One region of the Mesorhizobium sp. WSM4810 genome, then DNA from elsewhere that is predicted to be linked to it. Evidence: predicted binding sites of a transcription regulator. Region 1 holds the regulator's gene; each other region holds the start of a gene.

Region 1 (7,890 bases):
AAATTGTCGTTGATACCCAGCGCATCGAAGAACGCCTTGAACTCGCCCCGCGAAATGTCACCATTGCGAGCCTCGAACAGCGCATGTGTCGATCGCAGCAGTGACAGATGCAGGTCGATGCGGCTATCGATCCGGTTGAGGGCGTCGTCCGCCGTCGCCTCGAATTTGATGCGCGCCGCTTCCTGGGTGGCGAAATAGGCGAATCCCGCCATTGTCAGGCTGATCAGCGCGACGGCAATGAACGCGACGATCGGGAAGAACTTCTTCAAATTGCTGCTGCGACCCATGGTTTCCCATCTTATGGGCAAGTCCCCGTGGCAACACAATGGCGCGGCCAAACCATCATGACGGCTGGCATATCACATGACAGGTATTTGACGCTTCAGGCGGCGATCTTCAGCGCGCCTGGTCCCGGAATGGCGCCGGGCGGGCACTTGCCCAGAATGATCATGCCGAGCACCTCGTCCTGAGTCACGTCGCCGGTGCGCGCCGTTCCAACGACCCGGCCATTCTTTATGACGCAGACGCGGTCGGCAAGCTCGAACACATCGTGGATGTCATGGCTGATCAGGAAGATGCCGATGCCGTCGGCCTTGAGCTGCATGACCAGTTCGCCGACCTGCGCCGTTTCCTGCGGTCCCAGTGCCGCCGTCGGCTCATCCATGATCAGGATGCGGGCGTTGAACAGGATGGCGCGCGCGATCGCCACCGACTGCCGCTGGCCGCCCGAAAGCTTGACCACCGGCTCCTTGAAACGCTGGAAGCGGGGATTGAGCCTGCCCATCACCTTGCGCGCCTCGGCCTCCATGGCGCCATCGTCGAGCGTGCCCCAGCCGGTCATCAGCTCGCGGCCGAGGAACAGGTTGGCGGCGGCGTCGACATTGTCGGCGAGCGCCAGCGTCTGGTAGATCGTCTCGATGCCGTATTTCTTGGCGTCGCGCGGATTGGCGATCGAAGCCTCCTCGCCATTGACGAAGATTTGGCCCGAATCGCGCTTGTAGGCGCCGGACAGGATCTTGATCAGGGTCGACTTTCCCGCACCGTTGTGGCCGAGCAGCGCCACGACCTCGCCCGGGAAAAGGTCGATCGACGCATCGTCGACGGCGCGAATGCCGCCGAAGGCAATCGAGATGTTGCGCATGTCGATCAGTGGCGTGGGAGCAGTCGTGTCAGCCATGATCGTTCCTTTCCATGGTTTTGCCGAGCATGATGCTGGACCGAAACGGATGTCCACTTTTCGCTGATTCGGACCTTCGGCTCGGGATCATGCTCAGACCCGCTTGCGGTAGACGGTGTCGAGCCAGACGGCGACGACCAGCACGGCGCCGACGACGACGCTCTGAAGCGGCGAATCGATGCCGAGCAACACCATGCCGGACTGCAGCGACTGCATCAGAAGCGCGCCCAGCATGGCGCCGAGCACCGTGCCGGAGCCGCCGGCCAGCGACGTGCCGCCGATGACGGCTGCTGCGATGACCAAGAGTTCGTCCAGCGTGCCCAGCGCATTGGTCGCCGCATTGAGGCGGGCCGAAGCAATTGCCGCGCTGATCGCGGCCAGAACGCCCATGATCATGAACACTTTCATGGTCACCCAGCGCGTGTTGATGCCGGCGAGTTCCGCCGCTTCCGGGTTGCCGCCGATGGCAAAGACGTAGCGGCCGAAACGGGTGCGCCGGGTGATGAAGGTCATGACGATGCCGACTGCGACCGCGATCAGCACCGGTATGGCGATGCCATGGGCGAGGAACAGCCCGCCTTCGGGGATGGTGATGCCGTTCCGCTGGGCGTATTGGCGAACGATGCCGATCGGCCAGGGGTAGGAATTGGCGATCCAGACGGCGCCGAGGATGGCGGCGCAGGCGACAACACCAAGCAGGCTCTCCGCCCAGACCGGGCGCAACGGAAACTTGAAGCGCTTGCGCTGCGACCGGCCGTTGAGCAGCATCAAGGCGACGGCCACACAGGCGAGAATGCCGACGATCCAGCTCGCGGTCGCCCCGATCGAGCCACGCGGCCCGCCACCCATCAGCTGGAACGTGGCATCGAGCGGCGCGACGGTGCGCCCGCTCGTCATCAGCCACGCCATGCCGCGCCAGATCAGCAGGCCGCCCAGCGTCACGATGAAGGCCGGAACCTCGAGATAGGCGATGATGAAGCCCTGAAGCGCGCCGATCATGAGGCCGAGCGCCACGCCGGCAGCCAGTGCGATGACCCATATCCAGGGATTTCCAAGCTGGAATCCCATGACGCGGATGAGGAATTCTGCCTGCGCAACGCCCATCACCATGCCGATGACGCCTTCGACGGAGCCGACCGAAAGATCGATGTTGCGCATCACGATGACCAGCACCATGCCGGTCGCCATGATCGCGACCGAGGAAGTCTGCACCGACAGGTTCCAGAGATTGCGCGGCGTGAGGAACAGCCCGCCCGACAGGATGTGGATTCCAACCCAGATGATCAGCAGCGCGCCGACCATGCCGAGCATGCGTATGTCGAGCTCGGTCGCCTTGAGGAAGCGGCCGAAGGGGCTGAGCTCGGATTCACGCGCCCGATCAGCAACCGGCGTGTTGGAAGTCGTGTCGGTCATGATGTCCTCCCACCGTTGCCGTCTGCCGCGGATGCCGGAAGCAGCTTAGAAATTACCCGCGAGACGCGGAAAAACAACTCTTTTGAAAAAAACGCCGCGGCGTGAAGCCGCGGCGTTTCAGGTTTTTTTGGCGAAGGCGGATCAGTTGCAGACCGGGACGGTGCCCGCCGCCACGCCGGCGCAGACCTCTTCCTGCTTGATCCAGCCGGCGTCGATGACGACGTTGAGATTGTCCTTGGTGATGGCAACCGGCGTCAGGAACAGCGACTTGACGACATTGCCGCCCGGCGTGGTGAAATCCTTGACGCCGGCAATGTCTGTCATCGGCTTGCCGTCGGCCAGCTGCGAGGCGATCTCGGCGGCGTTCTTGCCGAGCTCGCGCGCGTCTTTCCACACCGATACGGTCTGTGTGCCGAGCGCGATACGGTTCAGCGCGGCATGGTCGCCGTCCTGGCCCGAAACCGGGACGGATCCGGCCAGGCCTTGCGCCGTCAGCGCCGCGACGACGCCACCGGCGGTGCCGTCATTGGCGGCAACCACCGCATCGACCTTGTTGTCGTTGGCGGTCAGGAACTGTTCCATGTTCTTCTGGGCGTTGGCGGGAAGCCAGCCGTCCGTATAAGCCTCGCCGACATTCTTGATCTTGCCGCTGTCGATGGCATCCTTGAGCACTTCCATGGAACCGGCGAACAGGAAATCGGCATTAGGGTCGGCGCCCGAGCCCTTGATGAAGACGTAATTGCCTTCCGGCGCCACCTTGAACACTTCGCGGGCCTGCATGCGGCCGACTTCCTGGTTGTCGAAGGTCAGATAGAAGACGTCCTTGTTCTCGATCAGCCGGTCATAGCCGACGACCGGAATGCCTTCGTCCAGCGCCTTCTGCACCGCCGGACCGATGGCCGAGGCATCCTGCGCAAGGATGATCAGCGCGTTGGCGCCCTGCGAGATCAGGCTTTCGACGTCGGTCAGCTGCTTGCCTGGATTGGACTGTGCGTCAGCGGAGATATATTTGTCGCCGTCGGCCTCGATCGCCGCCTTCATGGCGGCTTCGTCGGTCTTCCAACGCTCTTCCTGGAAGTTCGACCACGAAACGCCAATGACCTTGTCCTTGGCCTGCGCGGCCGACGCGAGCGTCAGCGACATGGCGACCCCCGCCAGAATGGCGGCTGCGAATCTCTTCATGATATTCCTCCCTGCGCCGCGTAGGGCGCGACCAACTGGCCCGAAGGCCGGCACAAAGGCTCTATTTTTTCGAGCCTCGAAAAAATACTGGTCCAACGCCGAAGCACTGTCAACACCAATTCTGATGGATTTTGACGTCCTGTCGGGCTTTTTTTCGAGGCTCGGAATAAATAATGACAGCCCCTTCTGCTTCTGCCAGTATTTGTCCGGCATACCGACGGCTTCCGATTCATGAGCGGCCGCGGCAATGAGGAGGAAAAAAAAATGTCGGTGGGAATCCGTCATGACGATCTGCGCCGGCGCAACCGGGCGATGGTGATTTCGGCCGTGCGCCGGGCAGGCCAGCCGTCGCGGACCGAGATCGCCGCGACCACCGGCCTCAGCCATTCGACCATATCGGCGATCTCTGCCGACCTGATCCAGGAAGGCATCCTGGCCGAGAGCAAGGCGAGCGAGACGGTTTCGTTGAAACGCGGCCGGCCGCAGGTCGGCCTCAGCCTCAATCCGCAAGCCGCTGCGGTGTTGGCCGTCGTGTTGTCGCTGAATTTCCTGTCGGTCGCCGTCATCAATTATGCCGGGCAAGTGGTCGCCGAGGAACAGCGCCGGCTGGACACGCTGACCATGTCGCGTGACGCGCTGATCGACGAATGTGTCGCCATCGTCCGGCGCCGGCTCGAAGATCCCGACCTCGATGTCCAAAGCGTCGCCCGCATCGCGCTGGCGATCCAGGGCATCACCGATTCCCACGCGCGCGCCATGTTGTGGTCGCCGATCACGCCGCAGACGAACATCGCCTTCGCCGACATTCTGGAACGCGAGTTCGGCATCCCTGCCATCATGGAGAACGACTGCAACATGATGGCCGTGGCGCTGCGCTGGCGCCACCCGGATCGCTACCGCGACGATTTCATCGCCATCCTGCTCTCGCACGGCATCGGTATGGGGCTGGTGCTGAAGGGCGAGCTGTTCACCGGCACCCACTCCTCAGGCGGCGAATTCGGCCACATGATCCATCGGCCGGGCGGCGCGCTTTGCCGCTGCGGGCGGCGCGGCTGCGTCGAGGCTTATGCCGGCAACTACGCCATCTGGCGCAACGCAAGGCTGTTGAGCGAGAACGCCGAGCCGGTCGCCGATGTCAGCGACGCCGACATGCGGGCCTTGGCGGCCCGGGCGCGCGAGATGGACGGACCGGAGCGCGAAGCCTACCGCAAGGCCGGCGAGGCGCTCGGCTTCGGGCTCGGCAGCCTGTTTGCGCTGATCGATCCGGCGCCGGTGGCCATGGTCGGCGCCAGCGCTGCCGCCTTCGACCTGATCGAGCCGGCCCTGCGCGAGGCCATCGCCCAGACCGCCGGCGGCCAGCATTCGGGTTCGATTTCCTTCGACACCGAGCCGAACGAGCTGCCGCTGATCCGCGAAGGTTGCGCCATGCGGGCGCTAAGCTTCGTCGACCAGGAGATTTTCGCGCCGAGCATCCAGGCACGAGCCGGCTCGGTCGGAAAGAACGTGGCTTGAAGGATTCCCGGGTCGCGACTTGGGGTGTGTTGAGATTCAGGTCAGGCCGAGTCGAGAATGGTGGGTTCCGAGAACCGGAGCGGAGCGTACTTTTGGGTACGTGAGCCCGCGCATGACCCCGAAATCGAGATCGATTTCGGAAAGGTCGTGCGCAAAATCAAAGTTCTACAGCGTCCTTTGCGTGCCCAACAGGGCGCGCGGCGCTGTAGGTAAGCGCAGGAAGCCGCCGTTCGCAGGCCGGCATCACCTGAATATCAGCACATCCCTAGCTAGTCTTCCCTGATCGCATAGCCGGCGCCGCGGATGGTGCGGATGACATCGGGCATGCGACCATTGTTGACCGCCTTGCGCAACCGGCCGACATGGACGTCCACCGTGCGCTCGTCGATGTAGATCGTCTCGCCCCAGACATTGTCGAGCAACTGACTGCGCGAGAAGACCCGGCCCGGGTGGCGCATCATGAATTCGAGCAGCCGGAATTCGGTCGGCCCGAGCCGGATCTCGCTCTTCTTGCGATAGACCCGGTGCGATTCACGATCGAGCATGATGTCGCCGACCTTGAGCACGCTGGACAGCACTTCCGGCTTGGCGCGGCGCAGCAGCGCCTTGACCCTGGCCATGAATTCCGGTGTCGAGAACGGCTTGACCAGATAGTCGTCGGCTCCGGTCGAAAGGCCGCGCACCCGGTCGCTCTCCTCGCCGCGCGCGGTCAGCATGATGATCGGCAGCCGCTCGGTTTCGGGGCGCACCCGAAGGCGCCGGCAAAGCTCGATGCCGGAAACCGCCGGCACCATCCAGTCGAGCACCAAAAGATCGGGCACGTTTTCCTGCAGCCGGATTTCGGCCTCGTCGCCGCGCGTCACCACCTCGACCTGATAGCCTTCGGATTCAAGATTGTAACGGAGGAGGACGCCCAGCGGCTCTTCATCCTCCACCACCATGATGCGCGGCGCGATCATCGGCCGGTCACTCCTGTCATGTCGCCGGCGCCGACATCGTCGTTTCGTCGAGCTTCGGGCGATCCGCCGGCAATTGCTGCCCGGTCACGACAAAGTAGGCGTTTTCGGCGATGTTGGTGACGTGATCGCCGATACGCTCGAGATTCTTGGCGCAGAACAGAAGGTGCGTGCAGGCGGTGATGTTGCGCGGATCCTCCATCATGTAGGTCAGGAGCTCGCGAAAAACCGCCGTGTATTTCACGTCGATCTTCTGGTCGTCGGCGCGCAGTTCCTTCAACGCGCCGGCATCGCGCGACACATAGTGCTCGACCACGCCGCGCAGCTGCACAAGAACGAGGTCCGCCATCGCGTCGATACCGTGCGACAGATTACGCGGCGTCGCGCTCTGCCCGACTGCGCTGACCCGCTTGGCTATGTTCTTGGCCAGATCGCCGATGCGCTCGAGATCGCCCGCCATGCGGATTGCGCCAACCACGGCGCGCAGATCCTGCGCCATCGGCTGCCGCTTGGCGATCAGCGTGATGGCGCTGTCATCGAGTTCGCGCTGCCGCGCATCCATGATGGCGTCGTCCGAGACGACGCGCTGCGCCATCGCATTGTCCGACGCAAGCAACGCGCGGATCGAGGCCGCGACCATTGCGGCGGCGAGCTCGTCCATGTCGCGGATCAGCCGGTCGATGTGCTCCAGTTCCTCGTCGAAAGATGCGACGGTGTGTTCACCCATGGTGCTGTCCTCGTGTTCGAAATTCGCCGGACCGCTCAGCCGAACCGGCCGGTGATGTAGTCCTGGGTGCGCTTGTCGTCGGGGTTGGTGAACATCTTGTCGGTCGCGCCCTCCTCGACCAGATAGCCGAGATGGAACATCGCCGTGCGTTGCGACACGCGCGCCGCCTGCTGCATCGAATGGGTGACGATGACGATCGTATAGTTCTGGCGCAGTTCGTCGATCAGTTCCTCGACGCGGGCGGTGGCGATCGGATCGAGCGCCGAACAGGGCTCGTCCATCAGGATCACTTCCGGCGACACCGCGATGGCGCGCGCGATGCACAGGCGCTGCTGCTGTCCGCCGGACAGTCCGGTACCCGACTCGAGCAGGCGATCCTTGACCTCGTTGAACAGGCCGGCCTTCTTCAGGCTCGATTCGACGATGCCGTCCAACTCGGCCTTGCTCCTGGCCAGGCCGTGGATGCGCGGACCGTAGGCGACGTTTTCGTAGATCGACTTCGGAAACGGATTCGGCTTCTGGAATACCATGCCGACGCGAGCTCGCAGCTCGACGACATCGATTTTCGGATCGTAGACGTCCTCGCCGTCGAGCGTGATCTTGCCGCTCACCCGCGCGATATCGATGGTGTCGTTCATTCGGTTCAGGCAACGCAGGAACGTCGACTTGCCGCAGCCCGATGGCCCGATCAACGCCGTCACCTGATGCTCGCGGACATCGAGATCGACGTCGAACAGAGCTCGCTTCTCGCCGTAGTGAACAGAGACCTTTTCGCCCTTCATCTTGATCGAAGGGGCGTTGGTTGCGCTGCTCAGTTTCTGCTCGACGCCGGCTTCCGTCATGATGTTCATATCCTCTACTCCTTACCAGCGCCGCTCGAAGCGCCTGCGCAGTATCACCGCGATGGCGTTCATGATGACCAA
Region 2 (7,890 bases), on a different contig from region 1:
GGCGCCGGCGGTGGCGACGGCGATCAGGTCGCCGGCCTTCAGCCGCGGCAGGTCGCGGTCGAGGCCGAGATAATCGCCGGTCTCGCAGACCGGGCCGACCACGTCGACCGTCATGCGCGGCGCCGCGGCCGGCTGCTGCACCACCGGCTTGATGTCATGGAAGGCGTCATAGAGCGTCGGCCGGATCAGATCATTCATCGCGGCGTCGACGACCAGGAAATTCCTGGCGTCGCCCTCCTTCACGAAGATCACCTGGGAGACCAGGATGCCGGCATTGCCTGATATCAGCCGGCCCGGCTCGAACATCACCTTCAGCCCGAGCTTGGCGACGTGCTTCTTGACGATCTGAGCATAAGCGTCCGGCAGGGGAGGCGGGCTGTTGTCGACGCGGTAGGGAATGCCGAGGCCGCCGCCGAGGTCGATATGCTCGATGGCGTGCCCGTCGGCGCGCAGCACGCCGACCAACTCCACCAGCAGCGCAAAGGCGTCGTCGAAGGGCTGCAACTCGGTGATCTGGCTGCCGATATGAGTGTCGATGCCGGTGACCTTGATGCCAGGCAGCTCAGCTGCGCGGGCATAGACCTTTCGCGCCTTCTGCCAGGGAATGCCGAACTTGTTCTCGGCCCTGCCGGTGGAGATCTTCTTGTGGGTCTTGGCGTCGACATCCGGATTGATGCGCAGCGAGATCGACGCGACCTTACCCAGCGCCGTGGTGCGGGCCGACAGCAATTCAAGTTCCGGCTCGGATTCGACGTTGAAGCACAAAATGCCGGCCGAGAGCGCAAAATCCATTTCGCGCGCGGTCTTGCCAACGCCGGAAAACAGGATCTTGCTGGCTGGAATGCCGGCGGCCAGCGCGCGTCGCAATTCGCCTTCCGAGACCACGTCGGCGCCGGCGCCGAGTTTTGCCAGGATTTTTAGCACCGCCTGGTTGGAATTCGCCTTCATGGCGTAGCAGACCAGCGCGTCGAGCCCGGCAAAGGCCTGCGCAAACACGCGGAAATGCCTGGTCAGCGTCGCCGTCGAATAGCAATAGAACGGCGTGCCGACGCTTGCGGCGATCTCTGATATCGCCACGTCCTCGGCATGCAGCACGCCGTCGCGGTAGTCGAAATGGTTCACGAGAGTGGTTCCGGAAGTTGGAGCACGATGAGATCGGCCGATCTCATCGGCTCTAGATCAACGGATCGAGAATGAATTTTTTGTCCTCGACCGGTTTTTCCGGCTCCGGCGGCACCGGCTGCTCGGCCTTTTGTGCGTCCTTGCGTGCCTGCACGGCCGCCTCATACGGCGTGTCGAGCCCGGCTTTCCTGCCGCACGCCGTAACGGTCGCCAGCGCCGCCAGCAGCGTCAGCGTCACCAAAATCCTGCTTGCGGTCATTGATCCATCCGTCCGAAACTTTTGCCCGCCGCTTTTAGCCGAGTTTATCCGGCATTGCACCCCGGCAATCACGCCCTGCCGATGTGCTTTTTCCAGTAGCGGATCTGCTTCCTCACTTCCGACGGCGCGGTGCCGCCGAAGCTCGTGCGGCTCTTTACCGAATTCTGCACGGCGAGCACCGAAAACACGTCCGCCGTGATGCCGGGGTGAATGGACTGCAAGTCTTCCAGCGGCAGCCTGTCGAGCCCGATCTTCCTTGCTTCGGCCAGCGCCACGGCGCGGCCGGTGACGTGGTGCGCCTCGCGGAACGGCAGACCGAGGCTGCGCACCAGCCAGTCGGCGAGATCGGTCGCGGTCGCATAGCCTGACCCGGCGGCCTTCTTCATGGCGGCGGCATTCACCGTCATGTCGCGCACCATGCCGGTCATCGCCGCCAGCATCAGGTCGAGCGTCTCGGCGACGTCGAACACGGATTCCTTGTCTTCCTGCATGTCCTTGCCGTAGGTCAGCGGCATGCCCTTCATGACAGTCAGCAGGCCGACCAGATGGCCGGTGACGCGGCCGGTCTTGCCGCGCACCAGCTCGGCGGCGTCGGGGTTCTTCTTCTGCGGCATGATCGAGGAGCCGGTGGAGAATGAGTCCGACAGCCTGACGAAGCCGAATTGCGGCGTCGACCAGATGATGATTTCTTCGGCCAGCCGCGACAGATGCGTCGCGCAGATCGCCGCCAGCCCCAAAAACTCGAGCGCGAAATCGCGGTCCGAAACGCTGTCTAGGGAATTGCGCATCGGCTCACGGAAGCCGAGCGCCCTGGCCGTCTGGTGCCGGTCGATCGGAAAGCTGGTGCCGGCAAGCGCGGCCGCACCGAGCGGGCTTTCGTCCATCCGTTCGATAGCGTCGCGAACACGCGACAGGTCGCGCGAGAACATCTCGACATAGGCCATGCAGTGATGGCCGAAGGTTACCGGCTGAGCCGCCTGCATGTGGGTGAAGCCCGGCATCACCGTTGCCGCATGCTCCTCGGCCCGCTCCAGGAACGCCGTGATCAGACCCTTCAGCGCCTCGGCGACGCGAAAGCACTCGTCCTTGACCCATAGCCTGAGATCGACCGCCACCTGGTCGTTGCGCGAACGGGCGGTATGCAGGCGGCCGGCAGCCGGGCCGATCAGCTCGGCAAGGCGGGCCTCGACATTCATGTGGATGTCTTCCAGCCTGGTCGAGAACTCGAACGTGCCGGCTTCGATCTCTGCCAGGATCGTGTTCAGCCCGTGAGCGATTTTTTCTTGGTCGGCCGCCGAAATAATGCCGGTTTGCGCCAGCATCTCGCTGTGGGCGATCGAGCCTCTGATGTCCTGCGCGTAGAGTTTGCGGTCGAACGAGATCGACGCGTTGATCGCTTCCATGATCGCGGCCGGACCCGAGGCAAAACGTCCGCCCCACATCTGGTTGCTGGCCTTCTTGTCGCTCATCGCTATAACCCGTGCTCCGGAGCAGTTTTAAAAAATGGCAGACGGCAATCGATTTTTCCCGGCCCCGCGCCTCATCCTCGCCGCTTTGGTGGCAGGCGTGCTGGCCGGCGCGGTCGCGGTATATGTCAGCGAAAGCGGTTCTGGCAACAACGCCCCCGCTCAAGTCGCGGTTGGCGACAGCAAGGACGATGTCGCCTGCGCCGCCAAGGCCGACCGCGCCAAGACGGTCGCGGCGGCTGCCACCGGCCAGGTTGCAGCACTTTTGCCGGCCGATCCGCCGCAATCGCTGAAGGGCCTTGCCTTCAACAGCCCCGACGGCAAGCCGATGACGCTCGCCGACCATGCCGGCAAGACGGTGCTGCTCAATCTGTGGGCGACATGGTGCGCGCCCTGCCGCGCCGAAATGCCGGCGCTCGACGCGCTGCAGAACGAAATGGGCAGCGATGCCTTCGAGGTCGTCGCGGTCAATGTCGATGCCGGCGACGACAGCAAGCCGAAGAAGTTCCTCGAGGAGACCGGCGTCGAGGCGCTCGGCTACTACCGCGATTCGACGATGGCGCTGTTCAACGATCTCAAGACACGCGGCCTGGCGCTCGGCCTGCCGGTCACCATGCTGATCGACGGTGAAGGCTGCCTGATTGCCCACATGAACGGCCCGGCAGAATGGTCGAGCCCCGACGCCAAGCGGCTGGTCGAGACGGCGCTCGGCAAGTCGGACTAATGCATGTCGCGCAAAGTGCGCTCTTTAGGAGGCGCCGACGATTGCCGGTCGTCGTCGTTGTTCGATTGGTAAGCCGGCTTTTCAATTGCTTTCCATCGGCTCTCATCTCGAAGCGCACGCCACTTTAAGTGGAAATCAAGTTCATCGGCCTGCAACAAAACCGTTGTCCAATTGTCACGGGCGGCACATATTGGCATTGCGAGAGTGCCCCTTTCGCCAATGACAAACGGGAGATGAAACATGAAGTTCTTCGGCTTCGCGGCCGGTGTCGCCGCCACCTTGACCCTGCTTTCCACCACATCCGCCTTCGCCGTCACGCAGATCAGCTGGTGGCACGCCATGACCGGCGCCAACGCCGAGGTCGTCGGCAAGATCTCCAAGGATTTCAACGCCAGCCAGAGCGACTATGAACTGGTTCCGGTGTTCAAGGGCACCTATCCGGAGACGCTGAATGCCGGCATCGCCGCCTTCCGCGCCGGCCAGGCGCCCGATATCCTCCAGGTGTTCGACGTCGGCACCGGCGTGATGATGGCGGCCGAGGGCGCGATCAAGCCGGTGGCCGAGGTGATGACCGGTGCCGGGATGACCTTCGACAAGAGCCAGTATCTGCCCGGTATCGTCGGCTATTATTCGAAGCCGGACGGCACCATGCTGTCCTTCCCCTACAACTCCTCCTCGCCGATCCTTTACTACAACAAGGATATCTTCCAGAAGGCCGCCCTCGACGTGAACAATCCGCCCAAGACCTGGAACGAGGTGTGGGAAGCCGCCAAGAAGATCAAGACGAGCGGCGCCGCCCCTTGTGGCTATACCTCGACCTGGCTGACCTGGATCCATCTGGAGAATTTCGCGGCGTGGAATGATGTGTCGTGGGCGACCCAGCAGAACGGCCTGGCCGGCGGCGATGTCGAACTCAAGATCAACGCGCCGATTTTTGTCAACCACTTCCAGGCGCTCGCGGATCTCGCCAAGGACGGCACCTTCAAATATGGCGGGCGCACCTCCGAAGCCAAGCAGATCTTCCTCGCCGGCGAATGCGGCATCTTCACCGAATCGTCGGGCGGCCTCGGCGACATCGTCAAGTCCGGCATGAACTACGGCATCGGCCAGCTTCCCTACGACAGCGACGCCAAGGGCGCACCGCAGAACACCACGCCGGGCGGCGCCAGCCTGTGGGTGTTCGGCGCCAAGTCGGACGAGCAATACAAGGGTGTCGCGGCGTTCTTCGCCTACCTGTCCAAGACCGATGTGCAGGAATATCTGCACCAGAAGTCAGGATACCTGCCGGTGACGCTTGCTGCCTACGAGGCGACCAAGAAATCGGGCTTCTATGACAAGAACCCCGGCCGTGAGACACCCATCCTGCAAATGACTGGCAAGGCGCCGACCGACAACTCGAAGGGCGTGCGCCTGCCGAACCTGCCGCAGGTGCGCGATATCCAGAACGAGGAGTTCGAGAAGATGCTGGCCGGCCAGCAAACCGCTCAGCAGGCGCTTGACAACGCGGTTACGCGCGGCAACGCCGCAATCAAGGAAGCGCTGGAGAACTGACGAGATTATCTCGGTTGGTGTCGGTTTGAATATCGCCCACGCGAGTTCGCGTGGGCGTCCCCGAGATAGCGAAGGAAATCAGCCTGTCTCCCCGCGTCGTCTTTCCCAACAAGATCCTGCCCTACCTGCTGGTGGCGCCACAACTCGCCATAACACTGGTTTTCTTCTACTGGCCGGCCGGTCAGGCGCTTTACCAGTCGATGCTCAGACAGGATCCGTTCGGGCTGAGGACCAGGTTTGTCTGGTTTGCCAATTTCCGCAAGGTGCTGGCCGATCCTGCCTACCTCAATTCGATCAAGGTCACCGTGGTGTTCTCGCTTGCGACCGCGATCGTCGCGATGTGCGTGGCCCTGCTGCTTGCGGTCATGGCCGAGAAGGCGGTGCGCGGCAAAGGCCTCTACCGCACCCTGTTGATTTGGCCCTATGCCGTGGCGCCGGCGATTGCCGGCATGCTGTGGCTTTTTCTGTTCAATCCTTCAATCGGCTCGTTGGCCTATTTGCTGCGAAGCCTCGGCATCGCCTGGGACCCGCTGCTCAACGGCACCCACGCCATGATCCTGCTGGTGTCGGCGGCTGCCTGGAAGCAGATCAGTTACAATTTCCTGTTCTTCGTCGCCGGTCTGCAGGCAGTGCCGAAAACGCTAATCGAGGCGGCGGCCATGGACGGCGCCGGCGAGACCAAGCGCTTCTGGACCATCGTCTTCCCGCTGCTCGCGCCGACCACCTTTTTCCTGCTGGTCGTCAACACCGTCTATGCCCTGTTCGATACGTTCGGCATCGTTCATGCCGTCACCGGCGGCGGGCCGGGCAAGGCGACCGAGACGCTGGTCTACAAGGTCTACAATGACGGCTTCGTCAATCTGATCCTGGGCGACTCGGCGGCGCAGTCGGTCATCCTGATGGCAATCGTCATTGCGCTCACCGCTATCCAGTTCCGCTACGTGGAACGCAAAGTCCATTACGGCTGAGGGCAGCGATGATCGGCCAGTCTCCGCTCCGCACCTTCATCGCCCATGCCGTGCTGATCCTCGGCATATTGATCGTGGCTTTCCCGATCTACTACACGTTCGTTGCCTCGACGCACACGCTGCAAACCATCCTCAGGCCGCCGCTGCCGCTCTTGCCCGGCGGCCAGCTCTGGAACAACTACAGCGAGGCGCTGTTCGGCGGCATTGGCCGCATCGGCGGTGTCAGCGTCGGCCAACTGCTCCTCAACACCACGATCATGGCGCTCGGCGTTGCGGTGGGAAAGATCTGCATCTCGATCCTGTCGGCCTACGCGATCGTGTTCTTCCGCTTTCCCCTGCGCATGACCTTCTTCTGGCTGATCTTCATCACCTTGATGCTTCCGGTGGAAGTGCGCATCCTTCCGACCTACAAGGTAATGGTCGATCTCGGCATGATCGACACCTATGCCGGCCTGATTATCCCGCTGATCGCCTCGGCCACCGCGACGCTGCTGTTCCGCCAGTTCTTCATGACCATACCGGGCGAATTGGTCGAGGCGGCGCGCGTCGACGGCGCCGGGCCATGGCGCTTCTTCTTCGATATCCTGTTGCCATTGTCGCGCACCAATATCGCGGCGCTGTTCGTGATCCTCTTCATCTACGGCTGGACGCAGTATCTTTGGCCGCTGCTGGTCACCAACAGCAACGACATGAACACCATCGTCATCGCGTTGAGAAAGATGGTTTCCTTTGCCGATGCCGATACCGAATGGCACCTGGTCATGGTCACGGCGATGCTGGCCATCGTGCCGCCGATCCTGGTGGTGGTGCTGATGCAACGCTGGTTCGTGCGCGGCCTGGTCGAATCCGAAAAGTGAGAAGCTGATGGCGACCGTCGATCTGAAGGACGTGAAGAAGGTCTATCCCAGCGGCGTCGAAGCCGTGAAGGGGGTCTCCATCGCCATTCCCGGCAAGGAGCTTTGCGTGCTGGTCGGCCCATCCGGCTGCGGCAAGTCGACGCTGCTGAGGATGATCGCCGGGTTGGAGACCATTTCCGCCGGTACGGTCGCCATCGACGGCAAAGTGGTCAACGCCATCGGCCCGACCGAGCGCGACATCGCCATGGTGTTCCAGAACTACGCGCTTTACCCGCATATGAAAGTCTATGACAACATGGCCTATGGCCTGCGCAATCGCGGCACGCCGAAGGACGAGATCGACAGCAGGGTGCGTTCGACCGCCAAGGTGCTGGAGCTTTCGGCGCTGCTCGACCGGCGGCCTCGCGAGCTTTCCGGCGGTCAACGCCAGCGTGTCGCCATGGGCCGCGCCATCGTGCGCAATCCGAAGGTCTTCCTGTTCGACGAGCCGCTCAGCAATCTCGATGCCAAATTGCGCGGGCAGATGCGGGTCGAGATCAAGAACTTGCAGCGCACGCTCGGCGTCACCTCGGTCTATGTCACCCACGACCAGCTCGAGGCGATGACGCTGGCCGACATCCTTGTTGTCATGAACGCCGGGCTGGTCGAGCAAACGGGCGCGCCGCTCGACATCTACGAAAAGCCGGCGTCGATCTTCGTCGCTTCCTTCATCGGCGCGCCGCCGATGAACCTCCTGGCGCTGACCGGAAGTTCCTCAGGCCCGATACTGGCTGACGGCACCGCGATCGGCTTTGCGGCTCCCGGAACGCAAGCCGTGACGCTGGGGTTTCGCCCTGAAGATGCCGACGTCACCCTCAATGCGGAGGCGCTGCCCGGTGCGCTCGTCCTGCCGGCGGCAGTCGAAGCGGTCGAGCCGGTCGGGGCCGAAAGCTTTCTTCACTGC
Region 3 (7,890 bases), on a different contig from region 1:
TACACCAGGGCGATCGACACCGGGGCGATGCTGGTCGAGCGGCGCGTGTCGGCGACCTACAAGGATCTTCCCGGCGGCCAGCTGCTCGGCCCGACCTTCGACTACACGCACAGGTTGCTCGACCCCGAACTCGCCGCGGGCGGCGACGTCGCCGAGCCGCTGCAGCGTGCCAGCGACGCGGACGCCATGCCGCGCGTCTCCGCCATCCTCGCCCGCGAAGGCCTGATCGAGCCCGATGGCGACATGCCGCAGGACCATATCCCGGGCGACATCACCCGCGAGCCGCTGGAGTTCCCGATGGCGCGCGACATCCGCCTGCAGGCGCTGTCACGCGGCGACGAGGGTTTTTTGCTGGCGCTCGGCTACTCCACCCAGCGCGGCTATGCCCGCAACCATCCGTTCGTCGGTGAGGTTCGCATCGGCGAGGTCGAGCTGGAACTCGACGTGCCGGAGCTGCCATTCGCCGTACCGCTCGGTTCTGTGCGTGTCACCGAGTGCCAGATGGTCAACCAGTTCAAGGGCTCGGCCAAGGCGCCGCCGCAATTCACCCGCGGCTACGGCCTCGTCTTCGGCCAGAGCGAGCGCAAGGCGATGGCCATGGCGCTCTGCGACCGCGCGCTTCGTGCAACCGAATTCGGCGAAGATGTCGTCGCCGCTGCCCAGGACGAGGAATTCGTCATCTCGCATTCCGACAATGTCCAGGCGACCGGCTTCGTCGAGCACCTCAAGCTGCCGCACTATGTCGACTTCCAGGCCGAGCTCGACCTGGTGCGCCGCATGCGCGCCGAGCACGACGCCCGCGAGAACGGCGGCAAGATGGAAGAAAAAAGGGAGGCCGCGGAATGACCGCACAACCGACCGACATCGCCACCTACAACTTCGCCTATCTCGACGAGCAGACCAAGCGGATGATCCGCCGCGCGATCCTCAAGGGTATCGCCATTCCCGGCTATCAGGTGCCGTTCGCCTCGCGCGAGATGCCGATGCCTTATGGCTGGGGCACCGGCGGCGTTCAGGTCACCGCCTCGATCATCGGCCCGGACGATGTGCTGAAGGTCATCGACCAAGGCGCCGACGATACCACCAATGCGGTCTCGATTCGCGCCTTCTTCAAGAAGGTCGCCAATGTCGCCGTCACCACCGACACGGCGAAGGCGACCATCATCCAGACCCGCCACCGCATCCCCGAGCACCCGCTGACCGCAGGCCAGGTGCTGGTCTATCAGGTGCCGATTCCCGAGCCGCTGCGCTTCCTCGAGCCGCGCGAGACGGAAACGCGGAAAATGCATGCGCTGGAGGAATATGGACTCATGCATGTAAAACTCTACGAAGACATCGCCAGACACGGTCGCATCGCCACCACCTACGCCTATCCGGTCAAGGTCGAGGGTCGCTATGTGATGGACCCGTCGCCGACGCCGAAGTTCGATAACCCGAAAATGCACCGTTCGCCGGCTCTGCAACTGTTCGGCGCCGGCCGCGAAAAGCGCATCTATGCGCTGCCGCCTTTCACCGACGTGATCAGCCTCGACTTCGAGGACCATCCGTTCGAGGTGCAGACCTTCGACCAACCCTGCGCACTGTGCGCGGCCGAAAACGTCTATCTCGACGAGGTCATCCTCGACGACCATGGCGGCCACATGTTCGTCTGCTCCGATACCGACCATTGCGAGAAGCGGCGCGAGCAAGGCCATCGCGGCCACCTTGCGCCCGAGACGATGGAGCCGGCGCAATGACCGACGAACCGCTGCTGCGCGTTTCCGCGCTGTCCAAGTTCTACGGCTCGCGCATTGGTTGCGAGAACGTCAGCTTCGACCTGTGGCCGGGCGAGGTGCTGGCAGTGGTCGGCGAATCCGGATCCGGCAAGACGACGCTGCTCAACTGCCTGTCGACCAGATTGCTGCCGAGTTCCGGCACCGCCAGCTACCGCATGCGCGACGGCCAGCTCCGCGAGCTTTACCGCATGAGCGAGGCCGAGCGCCGCTTCCTGATGCGCACCGACTGGGGTTTTGTCCATCAGAACCCCGCCGACGGGCTGCGCATGACGGTGTCGGCCGGCGCCAATGTCGGCGAGCGGCTGATGGCGGTCGGCGACCGCCACTATGGCAATATCCGCGCCACCGCCGTCGACTGGCTGTCGCGCGTGGAGATCGACGGGGACCGTATCGACGACGAACCGCGCGCCTTTTCCGGCGGCATGCGCCAGCGCCTGCAGATCGCCCGCAACCTCGTCACCGGGCCGCGGCTGGTGTTCATGGACGAGCCGACCGGCGGCCTCGACGTTTCGGTGCAGGCGCGCCTGCTCGACCTGTTGCGCGGCCTGGTCACCGATCTCGGCCTGGCGGCGATCGTCGTCACCCACGACCTTGCGGTGGCGCGTCTGCTGTCGCAACGCATGATGGTGATGAAGGACGGCCGCGTCGTCGAAAGCGGCCTCACCGACCGCGTGCTTGACGATCCCCGCGCGCCCTACACCCAGCTTCTCGTTTCTTCGATATTGCAGGTGTGAAGATGATTGTTCCGGGTGCTGGCCCGCAAACGAACGACGATCGGAGAATTTTCTGATGGCAACCCCGCTCGTCGTCTCCGATGTCGCCAAGAGCTTCACCATGCATCTGCGCGACGGCATCAAACTGCCGGTCGTCGCCGGCGTGTCGTTCTCGATCAGGAGCGGCGAATGTGCCGTGCTCGGCGGCCCCTCCGGCGCCGGCAAGAGCTCGATCCTGAAGATGCTCTACGGCAACTATGCCGTCGACGCAGGCCAGATCATCGTCCAGCACGAGGACGGGCTCATCGATCTGGCGACGGCCAGCCCACTCACCGTGCTTGCCGTGCGCCGCCTCACGATCGGCTATGTCAGCCAGTTCCTGCGCACAGTGCCGCGCGTCTCGGCGCTGGATGTCGTCGCCGAACCGCTGGTCGAGCGCGGCGAGGACCGTGAGGTTGCGTGCAACAAGGCGCGCGCCTTGCTGGCGCAGCTCAACCTGCCGGAAAAACTCTGGGCATTGCCGCCGGCGACCTTTTCCGGCGGCGAGCAGCAGCGCGTCAACATCGCACGCGGCTTCATCACCGAGCACCCGATCCTGCTGCTCGACGAGCCGACGGCTTCGCTCGACGCCAGCAACCGCGACGTGGTGATTGCGCTGATCGCGGCCAAGAAGGCGGCCGGCGTCGCCCTGCTTGGCATTTTCCACGACCACGACGTGCGCGAGGCGGTGGCCGACCGCGTCATCGACGTGACCGCTTTTGCCGCCGGGAAAATCGCCGCATGACCAGAAAACTGTCGGAAACGCCGCTTGTCCACGAGACGGCGGAAGTCGACAACTCGACGCTCGGCCGCTGGACCGAGATCGCCGAACGCTGCCGGCTTTCGGAAAGTACGCTCGGCGACTATTCCTACATGATGCAGGACTGCAGCGCCTGGTGCGCGACGATCGGCAAATTCGCCAACATCGCCGCCAGTGTGCGCATCAACGCCACCAACCATCCGACCTGGCGGCCGACGCTACACCATTTCACCTATCGCGCCTCTGACTATTGGGACGACGCCGAGCACGAGAGCGAATTCTTTGCCCAGCGCCGCGCCAAACGGGTCACCATCGGCCACGACACCTGGCTTGGCCACGGCTCGACCATCCTGCCCGGCGTCAGCGTCGGCGACGGTGCGGCGGTCGGCGCCGGCGCCGTGGTGTCGAAGGACTTCGCGCCCTACACCATCGTCGGCGGCGTGCCGGCCAAACCGATCCGCGAACGCTTCGACCGCCGCACGGCGGAACGCTATCGGGCACTTGCCTGGTGGGATTGGGACCACGCCCGCCTGCGCGCCGCGCTCGACGATTTTCGCGCGCTTTCGGCGGAAGCATTTCTGGAAAAATACGGCGGCTAGTGAATGGTGAATAGTGAATGGCGGCAGGGAAGCCGTTCTTGTCACCATTCACCATTCACCATTCACCATTCACCATTCACCATTCACCATTCACCATTCACCATTCACTTGATCGAACCGGGTCCGCCGGCTCGCCCCCTTCCAGGCTGTGGACGGTAACAAAACTGACATCAATCCGACACCGCGGTTTCACGCGGCTGCGCTAGCCAAGGCTAACAGACCTTCGAAACGCGACTGGACTGGAACTTGCCTATGTCAGCAACCTCAGCCACGCTCGAAATCCGCGGCGTCACCCGTCGGTTTGGCAGGAACACCGCCGTCAGCAACGTCGACATCTCGATCCCGCACGGCCAGATGGTCGGCATCATCGGCCGCTCGGGCGCCGGCAAGTCGACGCTTTTGCGCATGATCAACCGCCTCATCGATCCGAGCCAGGGCTCGATTTTCTTTGACGGCGCCGAAGTCTCCAGCCTGCGCGGCTCGCTGCTCAGGCGCTGGCAGCGCGACTGCGCCATGATCTTTCAGCAATTCAACCTGGTGCCGCGCCTTGACGTGCTGACCAATGTGCTGCTCGGCCGGCTCAATCACCGCTCGACAATTGTCAATCTGCTCGGTGTCTTCTCCCGTGAGGAACGGGCCGAGGCAATCGCGGCGCTCGAACGCCTCGACATCGCCCGCACGGCGCTGCAGCCAGCCGGCACCTTGTCCGGCGGCCAGCAGCAGCGCGTCGCGATTGCCCGCGCCATGATGCAGCAGCCGAAAGTCATCCTCGCCGACGAGCCGATCGCCTCGCTCGATCCGCTCAATGCCAAGGTGGTGATGGATTCGCTGCAGGACATCAATCTGCGCGAGGGCCTTACCGTCGTCACCAATCTGCACACGCTGGATACTGCGCGCACGTATTGCAACCGCATAATCGGCATGGCCGCCGGCAAGGTGGTGTTCGACGGTCCGCCCGAAGAGCTCAATCGCGAGGCCGTGCGCATGGTCTATGGCGCCGACAGCAAAGGCGGCGAAATCTCCGAGGCGATCACCTCGACCAGCGTCGCCGTCAAGCAAAAAATCGCCGCATCCGCCGGACCGCTCGAGCCGGCATTTCCTGGCTATTAGCTCCAAGATCCCGGCGAGTGGATATCGGTATACGAGTATACGAAAGCAGACGACGAAAGAGCGCCTGGACCGCCAGTCCGCATCAAGGCCGGGCGTAAAAAAGGCGCTGTCAAGATTCGAACGCTTCCGGCGCGACGCCGGAACCAACAGGAGAGACGCGAAATGTTTAGAAAAATACTTTTCGGTGCCGTTTCCATCCTCGCCATGGCGATGGGCGCGGTCCAGGCACAGGACCTGAAGGAATTCCGCGTCGGCATTCTGGGCGGCGAGAACGAGGCCGACCGTCTGCGCAACTACCAGTGCTTCGCCGACCACATCAAGGAAGTCCTTGGCGTCGAGAAAGTTTCCTTGTTCCCGGCCGCCGACTATGACGGCGTCATTCAGGGCCTGCTCGGCGGCACGCTCGACTTTGCCGAGCTCGGCGCTTCCGCTTACGCCAAAGTCTATCTCGAAAACAAGGACGCGGTTCAACCGGTCCTGACCACGATCCAGACCGACGGTTCGACCGGCTACCGTGCGGTCATGGTCGCCCGAGCTGATTCCGGCATCAAGACGCTCGCCGACATGAAGGGCAAGAAACTCGGTTTCGCCGATCCCGATTCGACTTCTGGTTACCTGATCCCGGTCACGTCACTGCCCAAGGACATCGGCATGGATGTGAAGAGCTACTTCGCGTCGACCGGTTTCGGCGGCGGCCATGAACAGCTTGTCCTTGAAGTCCTGAAGGGCACGTTCGATGCCGGCACCACCTGGGCCTCCGGCGTCGGCGACTTCAACGACGGCTACAGCTCGGGCAATCTGCGCAAGATGGTCGACAAGGGCGTCCTCAAGATGGATGACCTCGTCGAACTGTGGCAGTCGCCCCTGATCCCGAACGGCCCGCTGGTATTGCGTACGTCGATCGACGCCGGCACCAGGCAGAAGATCACCGATTTCCTGACCAAGCTTCCGGAAACCGATCCGGCCTGTTTCTCGGCAATTCAAGGCGGCGATTACAAGGGCTATTCGCCGGTTACCCCGGAATTCTACCAGCCGATCATCGACGCCCGTAAGGCGAAGATCGGCTCGTAGAAACAAACTGCCACAACGCCGCCGGGGCCATGTGCCGCCGGCGGCGTTGCCGCATCAGGGGCCGGGGATCTATCGATGAGTGCGACCGAAATTTACCGCGCGCCCGCGCTTTTACCGGAGGGAGCCACCGTCGAGCGGCACTGGCGCGATCTTGCCGCCCGCCGGCGCCTTTACACGATCGGCGGCCTGGTTTTCCTGTTTCTTGCACTCTCCGGCTCGCTCTGGTTCGCCAACGAAACCAACGCCGGAAAGTTCTTCGACCGCCTTCCCTACGTCGCCGACTTTTTCGCCGAGTTGAAGCCGCGCGACTGGTTCGACCCGGCGCGTGCGCTGTTCGACCTGCCGTCCCCCTATGACGACGGCAGCCTCAAGTTCGACTACCCGGAAGGCCGGGTCTACCTGACCCAGGGCATCTACATTCCGGAGTATTTCCACCGGATGATCGAGACGCTGAACATCGCCCTGTTTTCGACGCTGGTGGGCGCCACATTCGGTTTCCTGCTCTGCTTCTTCGCTGCAGGCAATATCACGGCCAGCCGCTGGGTCCGTTTCGCTACCCGCCGCTTCCTTGAAATTGTCCGCGCCTTTCCGGAAATTGTCATTGCCGGCTTTTTTCTGGCGATTTTCTCGCTAGGGCCGATTCCTGCGATCATTGCGGTCAGCATCCATACCGTCGGCGCGCTCGGAAAAATGTTCTTCGAAGTCGTCGAAAATGCCGACATGAAACCTGAGGAAGGCTTGCGCGCCGTGGGCGCCAATTGGGTCGAGCGGGTGTGGTTCGGCATCGTGCCCCAGGTCCTGCCCAACTTCATCAGCTATTTCCTGCTCCGCTTCGAGATCAATGTGCGCGCTTCGACCATTCTCGGCGCCGTCGGCGCCGGCGGCATCGGCGAATCCCTGCGTCTTTCGATCGGCCGAGGCCATGAGGCCAAGACCATCGCCATCGTCTTCCTGCTGTTCTGCACGATCGTCGCCGTCGACCAGCTTTCGGCATGGCTGAGACATCGTCTTGTCGGCCGCCAGGCGTTCGCATACGGCGGAGAGTAACGCGATGAACGCCGCCGCAATCAACGACGTCGCCGCTCGCCATCCGGACGCGTTCCGGCGCTCGCTGTGGAAGCGCTACGCCACTCCGATCGGCATGCTTCTTTGCATTCTCTACACCTTCTATTGTTCGTGGTTCTTGTCGGTCGCCGCCGTTCTCGAAAAGGCGAACTGGAACCTTGCCGGCGCTTATCTCGCCGACTGGGTGTCTTACGAAATCCGGCCCGACATCGAATTCAAGGACAATCATCTGACAATCGACTACTCCCGCTTCTCCAAGCTGGGATCCAATCCAGATCCCGACTGGGTGGCCAAGCAGATGGCCGTCATCGAGCGGCAGGTCGAGACAGCGCCGGCACCGGCGATCGCGACCAACAAGTCGTCGCATGATTCGTTCATGGCGCCTGGCGCGCCAACTGCCGAGAACCCGGCCGCCCCGTCGGGCCAATCCGCTCCTGCGGTGCCTGAAACGGTGCGCGAAAACGCCGTCGTGGCGGCGACCGTCACCCTTGGCAATGGCCAGATCGCCGTCACGCCAAACCTGGTCACCGTGACGCGCGGCGCCGAAACCGTCGTCTTTGACATCGCCAAGGGCAGTTCTGTGACACCGCGCATACCGCTGCCCGACTGGATCGAGCAACGCAGGCCAGGCTCGACAGCCTATGTCTCGTTCGGATTTCTCGGCCGTGCTGAGGTGCAGAACGACGAGGTAGTCGCCTGGCGACGTTTCTTCGGCTGGGCCAATTTCGTGTTCGACACGAACTCGCCATTCTGGGGAA
Region 4 (7,890 bases), on a different contig from region 1:
AGGGCGATGACCAGTGGTACCACATCGTCAAGTGGACCTATTTTGCGCTGTTGCAGGCAGAGGAACTCGGCATCACCAAGGCCAATGTCGAGGAAATGAAGGCCTCGGACAATCCCGAGATCAAGCGCGTGCTCGGCCAGGAGGCCGATACCAAGATCGGCACCGATCTCGGTGTCTCCAACGACTGGGTCGTCAACATCGTCAAGACCGTCGGCAATTACGGCGAAATGTTCGAACGCAATGTCGGGTCGGGCAGCCCGCTGAAGATCGCGCGCGGCATCAACGCGCTGTGGACCAAGGGCGGTCTGCAATACTCTCCGCCGATCCGCTGATCGAAATGTGATCCGGGAGGCAGATCGTCTGCCTCCCGGTTTCTCTTTCCAGGGGATGGTCGAATGGCATCGCAGGAAATTCTTCGCGAGGAGCCAAGCCGCGGCTCCTTCATCAATGATCCAAAGGTCCGCGGCATAGTCTTCCAGGCGGTGGTCGTCATCGTGCTGGTTGCGTTGGTCTGGTGGATCGTCCAAAACACCATCGACAATCTGACGCGCCTGCGCATTGCGTCAGGCTTCGGCTTCCTCAGGGGTCGCGCCGGCTTCGACATCAGTGACAGCGCCATCGCCTATTCGTCGGATTCGACCTATGGCCGCGCCATCGTGGTCGGCTTTATCAACACCCTCATCGTTGCCGCCGCCGGCATCGTCACCGCCACCATCATCGGCTTTATCCTCGGCGTCGGCCGGCTTTCGCACAACTGGCTGATCCGCAAGATCTGCATGGTCTATGTCGAGGTCTTTCGCAACATCCCGCCGCTGCTGGTCATCTTCTTCTGGTATTCCGGCGTGCTTTCGGTGCTGCCGCCGCCGCGCGAAAGCATCAATTTGCCGTTCAGCTCCTTTCTCAACCAACGCGGCTTTTATTTTCCACGAGCCGTATGGGGCGAAGGCTCCTGGCTGATCCTGGTCGCTTTGCTTCTCGGCATCGCCATGGCGTGGTTCGTCGCCCGCAAGGCGCGTCAGCGGCAGATGGCGACCGGCCAGCAATTCCCTGTGTTCTGGACATCGGCGGCTTTGATCATCGGCTTGCCGTTGCTGGCCTACGCGCTCAGCGGCTTCCCGCTGAGCTTCGATTATCCAAAGCAATCGACCTTCAACCTGACTGGCGGCTTTCAGGTCAAGCCGGAGTTCCTGTCGCTCTACCTGGCGCTGTCCTTCTATACGGCGGCCTTCATCGCCGAAATCGTGCGGGCCGGCATCATGGGCGTCAATAAGGGTCAGACCGAGGCAGCCGGTGCGCTCGGGCTGCGGCCGGGATCGATCCTGCGGCTTGTCGTCATTCCGCAAGCCATGCGGATCGTCATTCCGCCGCTGACCAGCCAATATCTGAACCTGACCAAGAACTCGTCGCTGGCCATCGCCATCGGCTACCCGGATCTGACTGCGACGACCGGCACGGTGCTGAACCAGACCGGCCAGGCTATCGAGTGCGTGCTGATCATGATGGTGGTCTATCTCGCACTCAGCCTGTTGACGTCGGCGGTCATGAACGTGGTCAACGCCAGAATGGCGCTGGTGGAGAGGTAGAGACATGCAGGAGCACGATCTTTCCTTCGTCCGCGTCGAAATGGCGCTGGCACAGTCGGCGCCTGCAAGCGAGCGCGGCCTGGGCGCCTGGATACGCAAGAACCTGATTGCGTCGACCGGTGACACGATCCTGACCATCATCGGCATCGTGCTGGTCGCGATGATCCTGCCGCAACTGCTCAGCTGGGCCTTCATCAACGCCCAATGGACCGGCGCGGACCGTACCTTTTGCGCCACGGCGGCACAGGGCGGCATCCAGCCGGACGGCTGGTCCGGCGCCTGTTGGGCCTTCGTCAACGCCAAGTTCGGCCAGTTCATGTTCGGCCGCTATCCGATCGATGAGCGCTGGCGGCCGATCCTGGTCGCCATCCTGTTCGTGGCGCTTCTGGTGCCGCTGCTCATCCCGAAGGTGCCGCGCAAGGGGCTGAACGCCATCTTGTTCTTCGGGGCGCTGCCGATTTTTGCCTTCATCCTGCTGGTTGGTGGCGTGTTCGGCCTGCCGCATGTCGAAACCCCGCTATGGGGAGGGCTGCTGGTGACGCTCACCCTGTCCTTCGTCGGTATTGCTGTGTCGCTGCCGCTCGGCGTCGTGCTGGCGCTCGGCCGGCGCTCGAAGATGCCGATTGTCAAGATGCTGTGCGTCATCTTCATTGAGACGGTGCGCGGCATCCCGCTGATCACCGTGCTGTTCATGGCCAGCGTCATGCTGCCGCTGTTCCTGCCGGCCGGCGTCAGCTTCGACAAGTTCCTGCGCGCGCTGATCGGTGTTTCGCTGTTTGCCGCTGCCTATATGGCCGAAGTGGTGCGGGGCGGCCTGCAGGCGATCCCCAAGGGCCAGTATGAGGGTGCGGATTCGCTCGGCCTCGGTTACTGGCAGAAAATGGGCCTGATCGTGCTGCCGCAGGCGCTGAAGCTGGTCATTCCCGGCATCGTCAATACCTTCATTGGCATGTTCAAGGACACCAGCCTGGTCTCGATCATCTCGATGTTCGACCTGCTCGGCGTCGTCAAACAGAATTTTAACGACCCCAACTGGGCAACGCCGCAAACGGCCAGGTCCGGCCTGGTGTTCGCTGCCTTCGTCTTCTGGCTGTTCTGTTTCGGCATGTCGCGCTATTCGATGTTCACGGAACGCCGGCTCGACACCGGCCACAAGCGCTAAGAACAAAAAAGGGAACCTTCCATGACAATAGAAAATGCAGTCAGTGCGGAAGAGATCAAGGTCAATGCCGCCAAGATGCAGGTTTCCACCACCGATGTCGCCATCGACATCATCGCCATGCACAAATGGTACGGCGAATTCCATGTGCTGAAGGACATCAACCTGAAGGTGATGCGCGGCGAGCGCATCGTCATTTGCGGCCCTTCGGGCTCGGGCAAATCGACGATGATCCGCTGCATCAACCGGCTGGAAGAGCACCAGAAGGGCAAGATCATCGTCGACGGCAAGGAATTGACCAACGATCTCAAGAAGATCGACGAGGTGCGCCGCGAGGTCGGCATGGTGTTCCAGCACTTCAACCTGTTCCCGCATTTGACCATCCTGGAAAACTGCACGCTGGCGCCGATCTGGGTGCGCAAGACGCCGAAGAAGCAGGCCGAGGAAATCGCCATGCACTTCCTCACGCGTGTCAAGATTCCGGAACAGGCCAACAAATATCCCGGTCAGCTTTCCGGCGGCCAGCAGCAGCGCGTCGCCATCGCCCGCTCGTTGTGCATGAATCCGCGCATCATGCTGTTCGACGAGCCGACCTCGGCGCTTGATCCCGAAATGATCAAGGAAGTGCTGGAGACGATGGTTGGCCTCGCCGAAGAGGGCATGACCATGCTCTGCGTCACCCACGAGATGGGCTTTGCACGCAAGGTCGCCAACCGGGTTATCTTCATGGACCAGGGCCAGATCGTCGAGCAGAACACGCCAGCCGAGTTCTTCGACAATCCGCGCCACGAGCGCACAAAACTGTTCCTGTCGCAAATCCTGCACTGATTGCTCTCACGCGAATCAAAAGAGCCCGGCCGAAACCCTGCCGGGCTCTTTTGCGTCTGAGCCGTCAGCAGGCGATTGCGCCCCGATTGCGAGGCCGTCCCTCATGAAAAAGCCGTCCCTCGTGAAAAAGCTTGGGCGTTTTCTCGCCATTCTGGTGGTGGCAATCGTGCTTGCCGTGGTTCTGGGCACATTCATTCCACGGCCGCTCTTGCCGGCGGCCGCCGCCGATCCCGCCGCCACCAGGCACGTCCTGGTGCTGAAAAATCCGATCCACACAGATATCGCCATCCCGGTCGATGACGACGTGCGCAAGCGCTTCCATTTCCTGGTCGGTGGCGGCCTTCCGGCCGACATGGCTGGGGTCCGCTACATCGTCTTCGGCTGGGGAGGCCGCGCCTTCTATCTGGAGACGCCGACCTGGTCGGAACTGAAGGCGGCGCCGGTGATGAAGGCGCTGACATTGGACGCATCGGTGATGCATGTCGATGTCGCCGGCAACATTGTCGAGCCGCACCCCGACGTCGCCGGCTTCGACATCAGCGAGCAGCGTTTTGCAGCGCTGCTCGACTTCATCGCGGCGAGTTTCCAGCAAGGGCCGAACGGTCCGATCCTGATCGAGAATGCCGCTTATTCCAAGTTCGACCGCTTCTACGAAGCCAACGGCCATTTCAATGCGCTGGTTGGCTGCAACACCTGGACAGCGGCGGCTCTGCGTATCGCCGGCCTGCGGACAGGCTGGTGGAATCCACTGCCGGCCTCACTCGACCTGTCGATGCGGATTTATAATTGATGCTCCGGGTAATCAGCGCCTCATCCGGCGCGCCCTCTCTGTCCTGCCGGACATCTCTCCCACAAGGAGGCCCAAGGAGGGAGATATTCAGTTTCGGCGCCGCGCTTCATCCTGCAACGTTGGAGATTGGCAAAAGCCGAGGTGACGGCCGATCTCCCCCCAAGTGGGGGAGATGCCAAGTTTTTGGCAAAGAGGGCAGGACAGAAGGGGGCGCTGTCCTGCCAACCGGTCGAGCTTTCATTGCCGATCGCCATCCGGCGGCCGCCAGCCATAGAGCCAGTCGAGATCGGCCGCGAGCTTTTCCGGCGAGCGCCACTTCAGGAACAGGTTGCGCGCGACGGCCACCGGCCCCGCTGCATGCCAGGCGAGCCGGTTGACGGCACCGCGGCGGGCGACCTTGGCGACACGCGGCCGCCGCATCTTCTCCCAGGCGGCAAGCGCGCCCCAGGGATCGGCGGGTGAGGCGGCGACAAAGCCGGCAAGGGTTGCGGCATCCTCGATCGCCATCGCCGCCCCCTGCGCCGCGAACGGCGTCATCGCATGCGCCGCATCGCCGATCAGCGCGATGCCGGCGGGCGTCGTCCATGGCTGTGCCTGGTCTACCGTATGGATCGGCCACGCAGCCCACGGGCCGGCATCCTCGGCAAGCCGGGCCAGTGCTGCCGCCGTGCCACGCATGGCGCCGAGGAGGATATTGGGGTCGGCGTGGCCCGACCAGCGCTCGGCCATGATCTCGCCCCTGGTGAAGGCAGCCAGGTTGAACGCCGTGCCGTTGCTGACCGGATAGGCGACGAGGTGGAAGCCGGGATGCAGGAAGGTGGTCACGCAATTGGCGGCGCCGACCGCCGCAAGGGCTTCTCCTGCGACACTGTCTGCACTGATCGTAGCGCGCCAGGCAAGCTCGCCCGAAAACCGGCTTTTGGCCGCAAACCCGCCAAAAGCCCGGATCGCCGACCAGACGCCGTCGGCGCCGATCAGCAGAAAGCCGCCGGCTTCGACTGTCTTGCCGGCAATCTCGACTGTTGCCGTGGCATGGCGCGGTCCTGTGGCGATGCCGCCGACGCGCGCGCCAGTGACGAGACTGATGTCCGGCCGTTCGGCAAGGCGCGCCTTCAGTGCATCTTGCAGGTCAGCCCGATGAGCGACGAGATAAGGCGCCTGCCAGCGCCTTTCGGCCGCTTCGCCAAGCGGCACCCGCGCCAGCTCACGCAGCGTGGCGGCGTCCTTGAGCACGACCGCCTCCGGCCGCACCGCCGCCGGCAACAGCCGGTCGAGCACGCCGAGCTGGCGAAGGATGCGCGTCGCGTTGGGTGAGAGCTGGATGCCGGCACCGGCCGCTTCGAGGCGCGGCGCCTGTTCGAACAGCCGCACCAGATAGCCGCGCTCGGAAAACGCCAGTGCCGCGGTCAGTCCGGCGACGCCGGCTCCGGCGATAACGACCTGCCGGGACCGGGTGTCGTCCATCGGATGGCGTGCGCGTCAGGCGGCCTGGTGGATATAGAGGCATCCGGCAGGCTGTGTTTCCGTCGCCTTCAGCTTTGGCGAATAGCGAAAAAGCGTGGAGCAATAGGGGCAGACCTTTTCATTGTCGTCGCCCATGTCGAGAAACACATGCGGATGGTCGAAGGGCGGGTTAGCGCCGGTGCACATGAATTCCTTGACGCCGATGTCGATTGCCGGATAGCCCGCATCGTTCTGGAAATGGGGAATGGAACCGCCTGCCATCGTCGTCTCCTATATTTGCCGCATGACCCCGGATCATGTGCAAAATCATAATTCCACCGCGTCCTTTGCGCGTCCAAAGGACGCGCCGCGCTGTACGTGGATTGCATCTGGATCATAAGCAGTCTCTTTGCAAGATCGATGAAATCAAACTGTCGTAAAAGCCTGTCACAGGATAAGCTAAGCCGGTTAAGGCATGGCCCCGAAACCGAATTCGGTTTTGCTGGGGATCATGCGTAGCTTAAGTGGTGGGAGCGTCCTTTTGCGCGTCCGCAACGACGCGCGACGCTGTGGCCAGCGGGTGCGAAACGAGCAGGAACCATGAACGAACTAAAGCCGGTGCAGAGCGAATTCACCACTGTCGAGGTGGCGAGCCCAGAGGGCGGCAATCCGGACCGCTTCGTCAACCGCGAGTTTTCCTGGCTGCAATTCAACCGCCGCGTCCTCGAAGAATCGCTGAACGCCAACCATCCGCTGCTCGAGCGGGTCCGCTTCCTGTCGATTTCGGCCGCCAATCTCGACGAGTTCTTCATGGTCCGTGTCGCCGGCCTCGCCGGCCAGGTTCGCGAAGGCATCACGCTGAAGAGCGCGGACGGCCGCACCCCCGAACAACAGCTGGAACAATTGCTGCGCGAGGTCGAGCGCCTGCAGGAGGACCAGCAGAACAGCCTATCCGCTCTGATACTGCTGCTCGACAAGGAAGGCATCGAGAGCATCAGCCGCGATGGGCTGACCAAGGACGAGAAGACCTGGCTCGAGGATCATTTCCAGGAGCAGGTGTTTCCGGTGCTCACACCGCTGTCGATCGACCCGGCGCATCCGTTCCCGTTCATTCCCAATCTCGGCTTCTCGATGGCGCTGCAACTGCGCCAACGCAGGAATGGCGAGGAGATGAGCGCGCTGTTGCGTCTGCCGGTGGCGCTGAAGCGCTTCATCCGCTTGCCTGACCGCAAGCATCATGTCCGCTTCATTCCGCTGGAAGAAGCGGTCGGCCTCTATATCGGCAAGCTGTTCCCCGGCTACGAGGTCAAGGGCTCCGGTACGTTCCGCATCATCCGCGACAGTGACATCGAGGTCGAGGAGGAGTCCGAGGATCTCGTGCGCCTGTTCGAGACGGCGCTGAAACGGCGTCGTCGCGGCTCGGTCATCCGCATCGAATTCGACAAGCTGATGCCGGCCGAACTGCGCGAGTTCGTCGCCGGCGAGCTTGGCGTCTCGTCGAGCCGGATCAGCGTGCTCACCGGTCCGCTGGCGCTCAGCCAGATTTCCGAGATCGTCGCCATCGCCCGCGACGATCTCAAATTCAAGCCTTACAATCCGCGCTTTCCCGAACGCATCCGCGAGCACGGCGGCGACTGTTTCGCCGCCATCCGCGAGAAGGACATCATCGTTCATCACCCCTACGAATCCTTCGACGTGGTGGTGCAGTTCCTGCGCCAGGCGATGGCCGATCCGGAAGTGGTGGCGATCAAGCAGACGCTCTATCGCACCTCGAACGACAGCCCGATCGTGCGCGCTTTGGTCGACGCGGCGGAGGCCGGCAAGTCGGTGACCGCGCTGGTCGAGCTCAAGGCGCGTTTCGACGAGGAAGCCAACATCCGCTGGGCGCGCGACCTCGAGCGCGCCGGCGTTCAGGTCGTGTTCGGCTTCCTCGAACTGAAGACCCACGCGAAAATGTCGCTGGTGGTGCGGCGCGAGGACGGCAAGCTGCGCAACTATGTGCATCTCGGCACCGGCAACTACCATCCGGTCACCGCGCGCATCTACACCGACTTGTCCTTCTTCACCACCGCTCCGACAATCGCCCG

The links. Region 1 encodes PhoB, which activates phosphate uptake and scavenging genes when phosphate is short. Its sites were predicted from a motif close to TGTCATNNANCTGTCAT; they were not measured.
Region 2: the regulator PhoB is predicted to act here: its motif matches at 3,733-3,749, upstream of ugpB (sn-glycerol-3-phosphate ABC transporter substrate-binding protein UgpB).
Region 3: the regulator PhoB is predicted to act here: its motif matches at 4,052-4,068, upstream of phnC (phosphonate ABC transporter ATP-binding protein).
Region 4: the regulator PhoB is predicted to act here: its motif matches at 6,225-6,241, upstream of AC0L3O_RS32300 (RNA degradosome polyphosphate kinase).

What each region holds. Positions count from the first base shown of each region.
Region 1 is NZ_JBVVQV010000005.1:357,005-364,894, reverse strand. It holds gene AC0L3O_RS10905 (CHASE domain-containing protein) at 1-269, opposite strand, end outside; gene AC0L3O_RS10900 (ATP-binding cassette domain-containing protein) at 383-1,177, opposite strand; gene AC0L3O_RS10895 (sugar ABC transporter permease) at 1,271-2,590, opposite strand; gene xylF (D-xylose ABC transporter substrate-binding protein) at 2,732-3,772, opposite strand; gene AC0L3O_RS10885 (ROK family protein) at 4,037-5,284, shown strand; gene phoB (phosphate regulon transcriptional regulator PhoB) at 5,554-6,243, opposite strand; gene phoU (phosphate signaling complex protein PhoU) at 6,260-6,967, opposite strand; gene pstB (phosphate ABC transporter ATP-binding protein PstB) at 7,003-7,818, opposite strand; gene pstA (phosphate ABC transporter permease PstA) at 7,831-7,890, opposite strand, start outside.
Region 2 is NZ_JBVVQV010000030.1:46,119-54,008, forward strand. It holds gene lysA (diaminopimelate decarboxylase) at 1-1,122, opposite strand, end outside; gene AC0L3O_RS29940 (hypothetical protein) at 1,175-1,381, opposite strand; gene argH (argininosuccinate lyase) at 1,450-2,850, opposite strand; gene tlpA (thiol:disulfide interchange protein TlpA) at 2,885-3,571, shown strand; gene ugpB (sn-glycerol-3-phosphate ABC transporter substrate-binding protein UgpB) at 3,812-5,122, shown strand; gene ugpA (sn-glycerol-3-phosphate ABC transporter permease UgpA) at 5,206-6,090, shown strand; gene ugpE (sn-glycerol-3-phosphate ABC transporter permease UgpE) at 6,099-6,947, shown strand; gene ugpC (sn-glycerol-3-phosphate ABC transporter ATP-binding protein UgpC) at 6,955-7,890, shown strand, end outside.
Region 3 is NZ_JBVVQV010000008.1:181,419-189,308, forward strand. It holds gene AC0L3O_RS14850 (carbon-phosphorus lyase complex subunit) at 1-846, shown strand, start outside; gene AC0L3O_RS14855 (alpha-D-ribose 1-methylphosphonate 5-phosphate C-P-lyase PhnJ) at 843-1,736, shown strand; gene phnK (phosphonate C-P lyase system protein PhnK) at 1,733-2,509, shown strand; gene phnL (phosphonate C-P lyase system protein PhnL) at 2,565-3,272, shown strand; gene AC0L3O_RS14870 (DapH/DapD/GlmU-related protein) at 3,269-3,886, shown strand; gene phnC (phosphonate ABC transporter ATP-binding protein) at 4,139-4,996, shown strand; gene phnD (phosphonate ABC transporter substrate-binding protein) at 5,159-6,067, shown strand; gene phnE (phosphonate ABC transporter, permease protein PhnE) at 6,143-7,114, shown strand; gene phnE (phosphonate ABC transporter, permease protein PhnE) at 7,119-7,890, shown strand, end outside.
Region 4 is NZ_JBVVQV010000039.1:17,113-25,002, reverse strand. It holds gene AC0L3O_RS32335 (amino acid ABC transporter substrate-binding protein) at 1-332, shown strand, start outside; gene AC0L3O_RS32330 (amino acid ABC transporter permease) at 396-1,583, shown strand; gene AC0L3O_RS32325 (amino acid ABC transporter permease) at 1,588-2,745, shown strand; gene AC0L3O_RS32320 (amino acid ABC transporter ATP-binding protein) at 2,767-3,570, shown strand; gene AC0L3O_RS32315 (TIGR02117 family protein) at 3,674-4,360, shown strand; gene AC0L3O_RS32310 (FAD-dependent monooxygenase) at 4,598-5,824, opposite strand; gene AC0L3O_RS32305 (zinc-finger domain-containing protein) at 5,840-6,085, opposite strand; gene AC0L3O_RS32300 (RNA degradosome polyphosphate kinase) at 6,404-7,890, shown strand, end outside.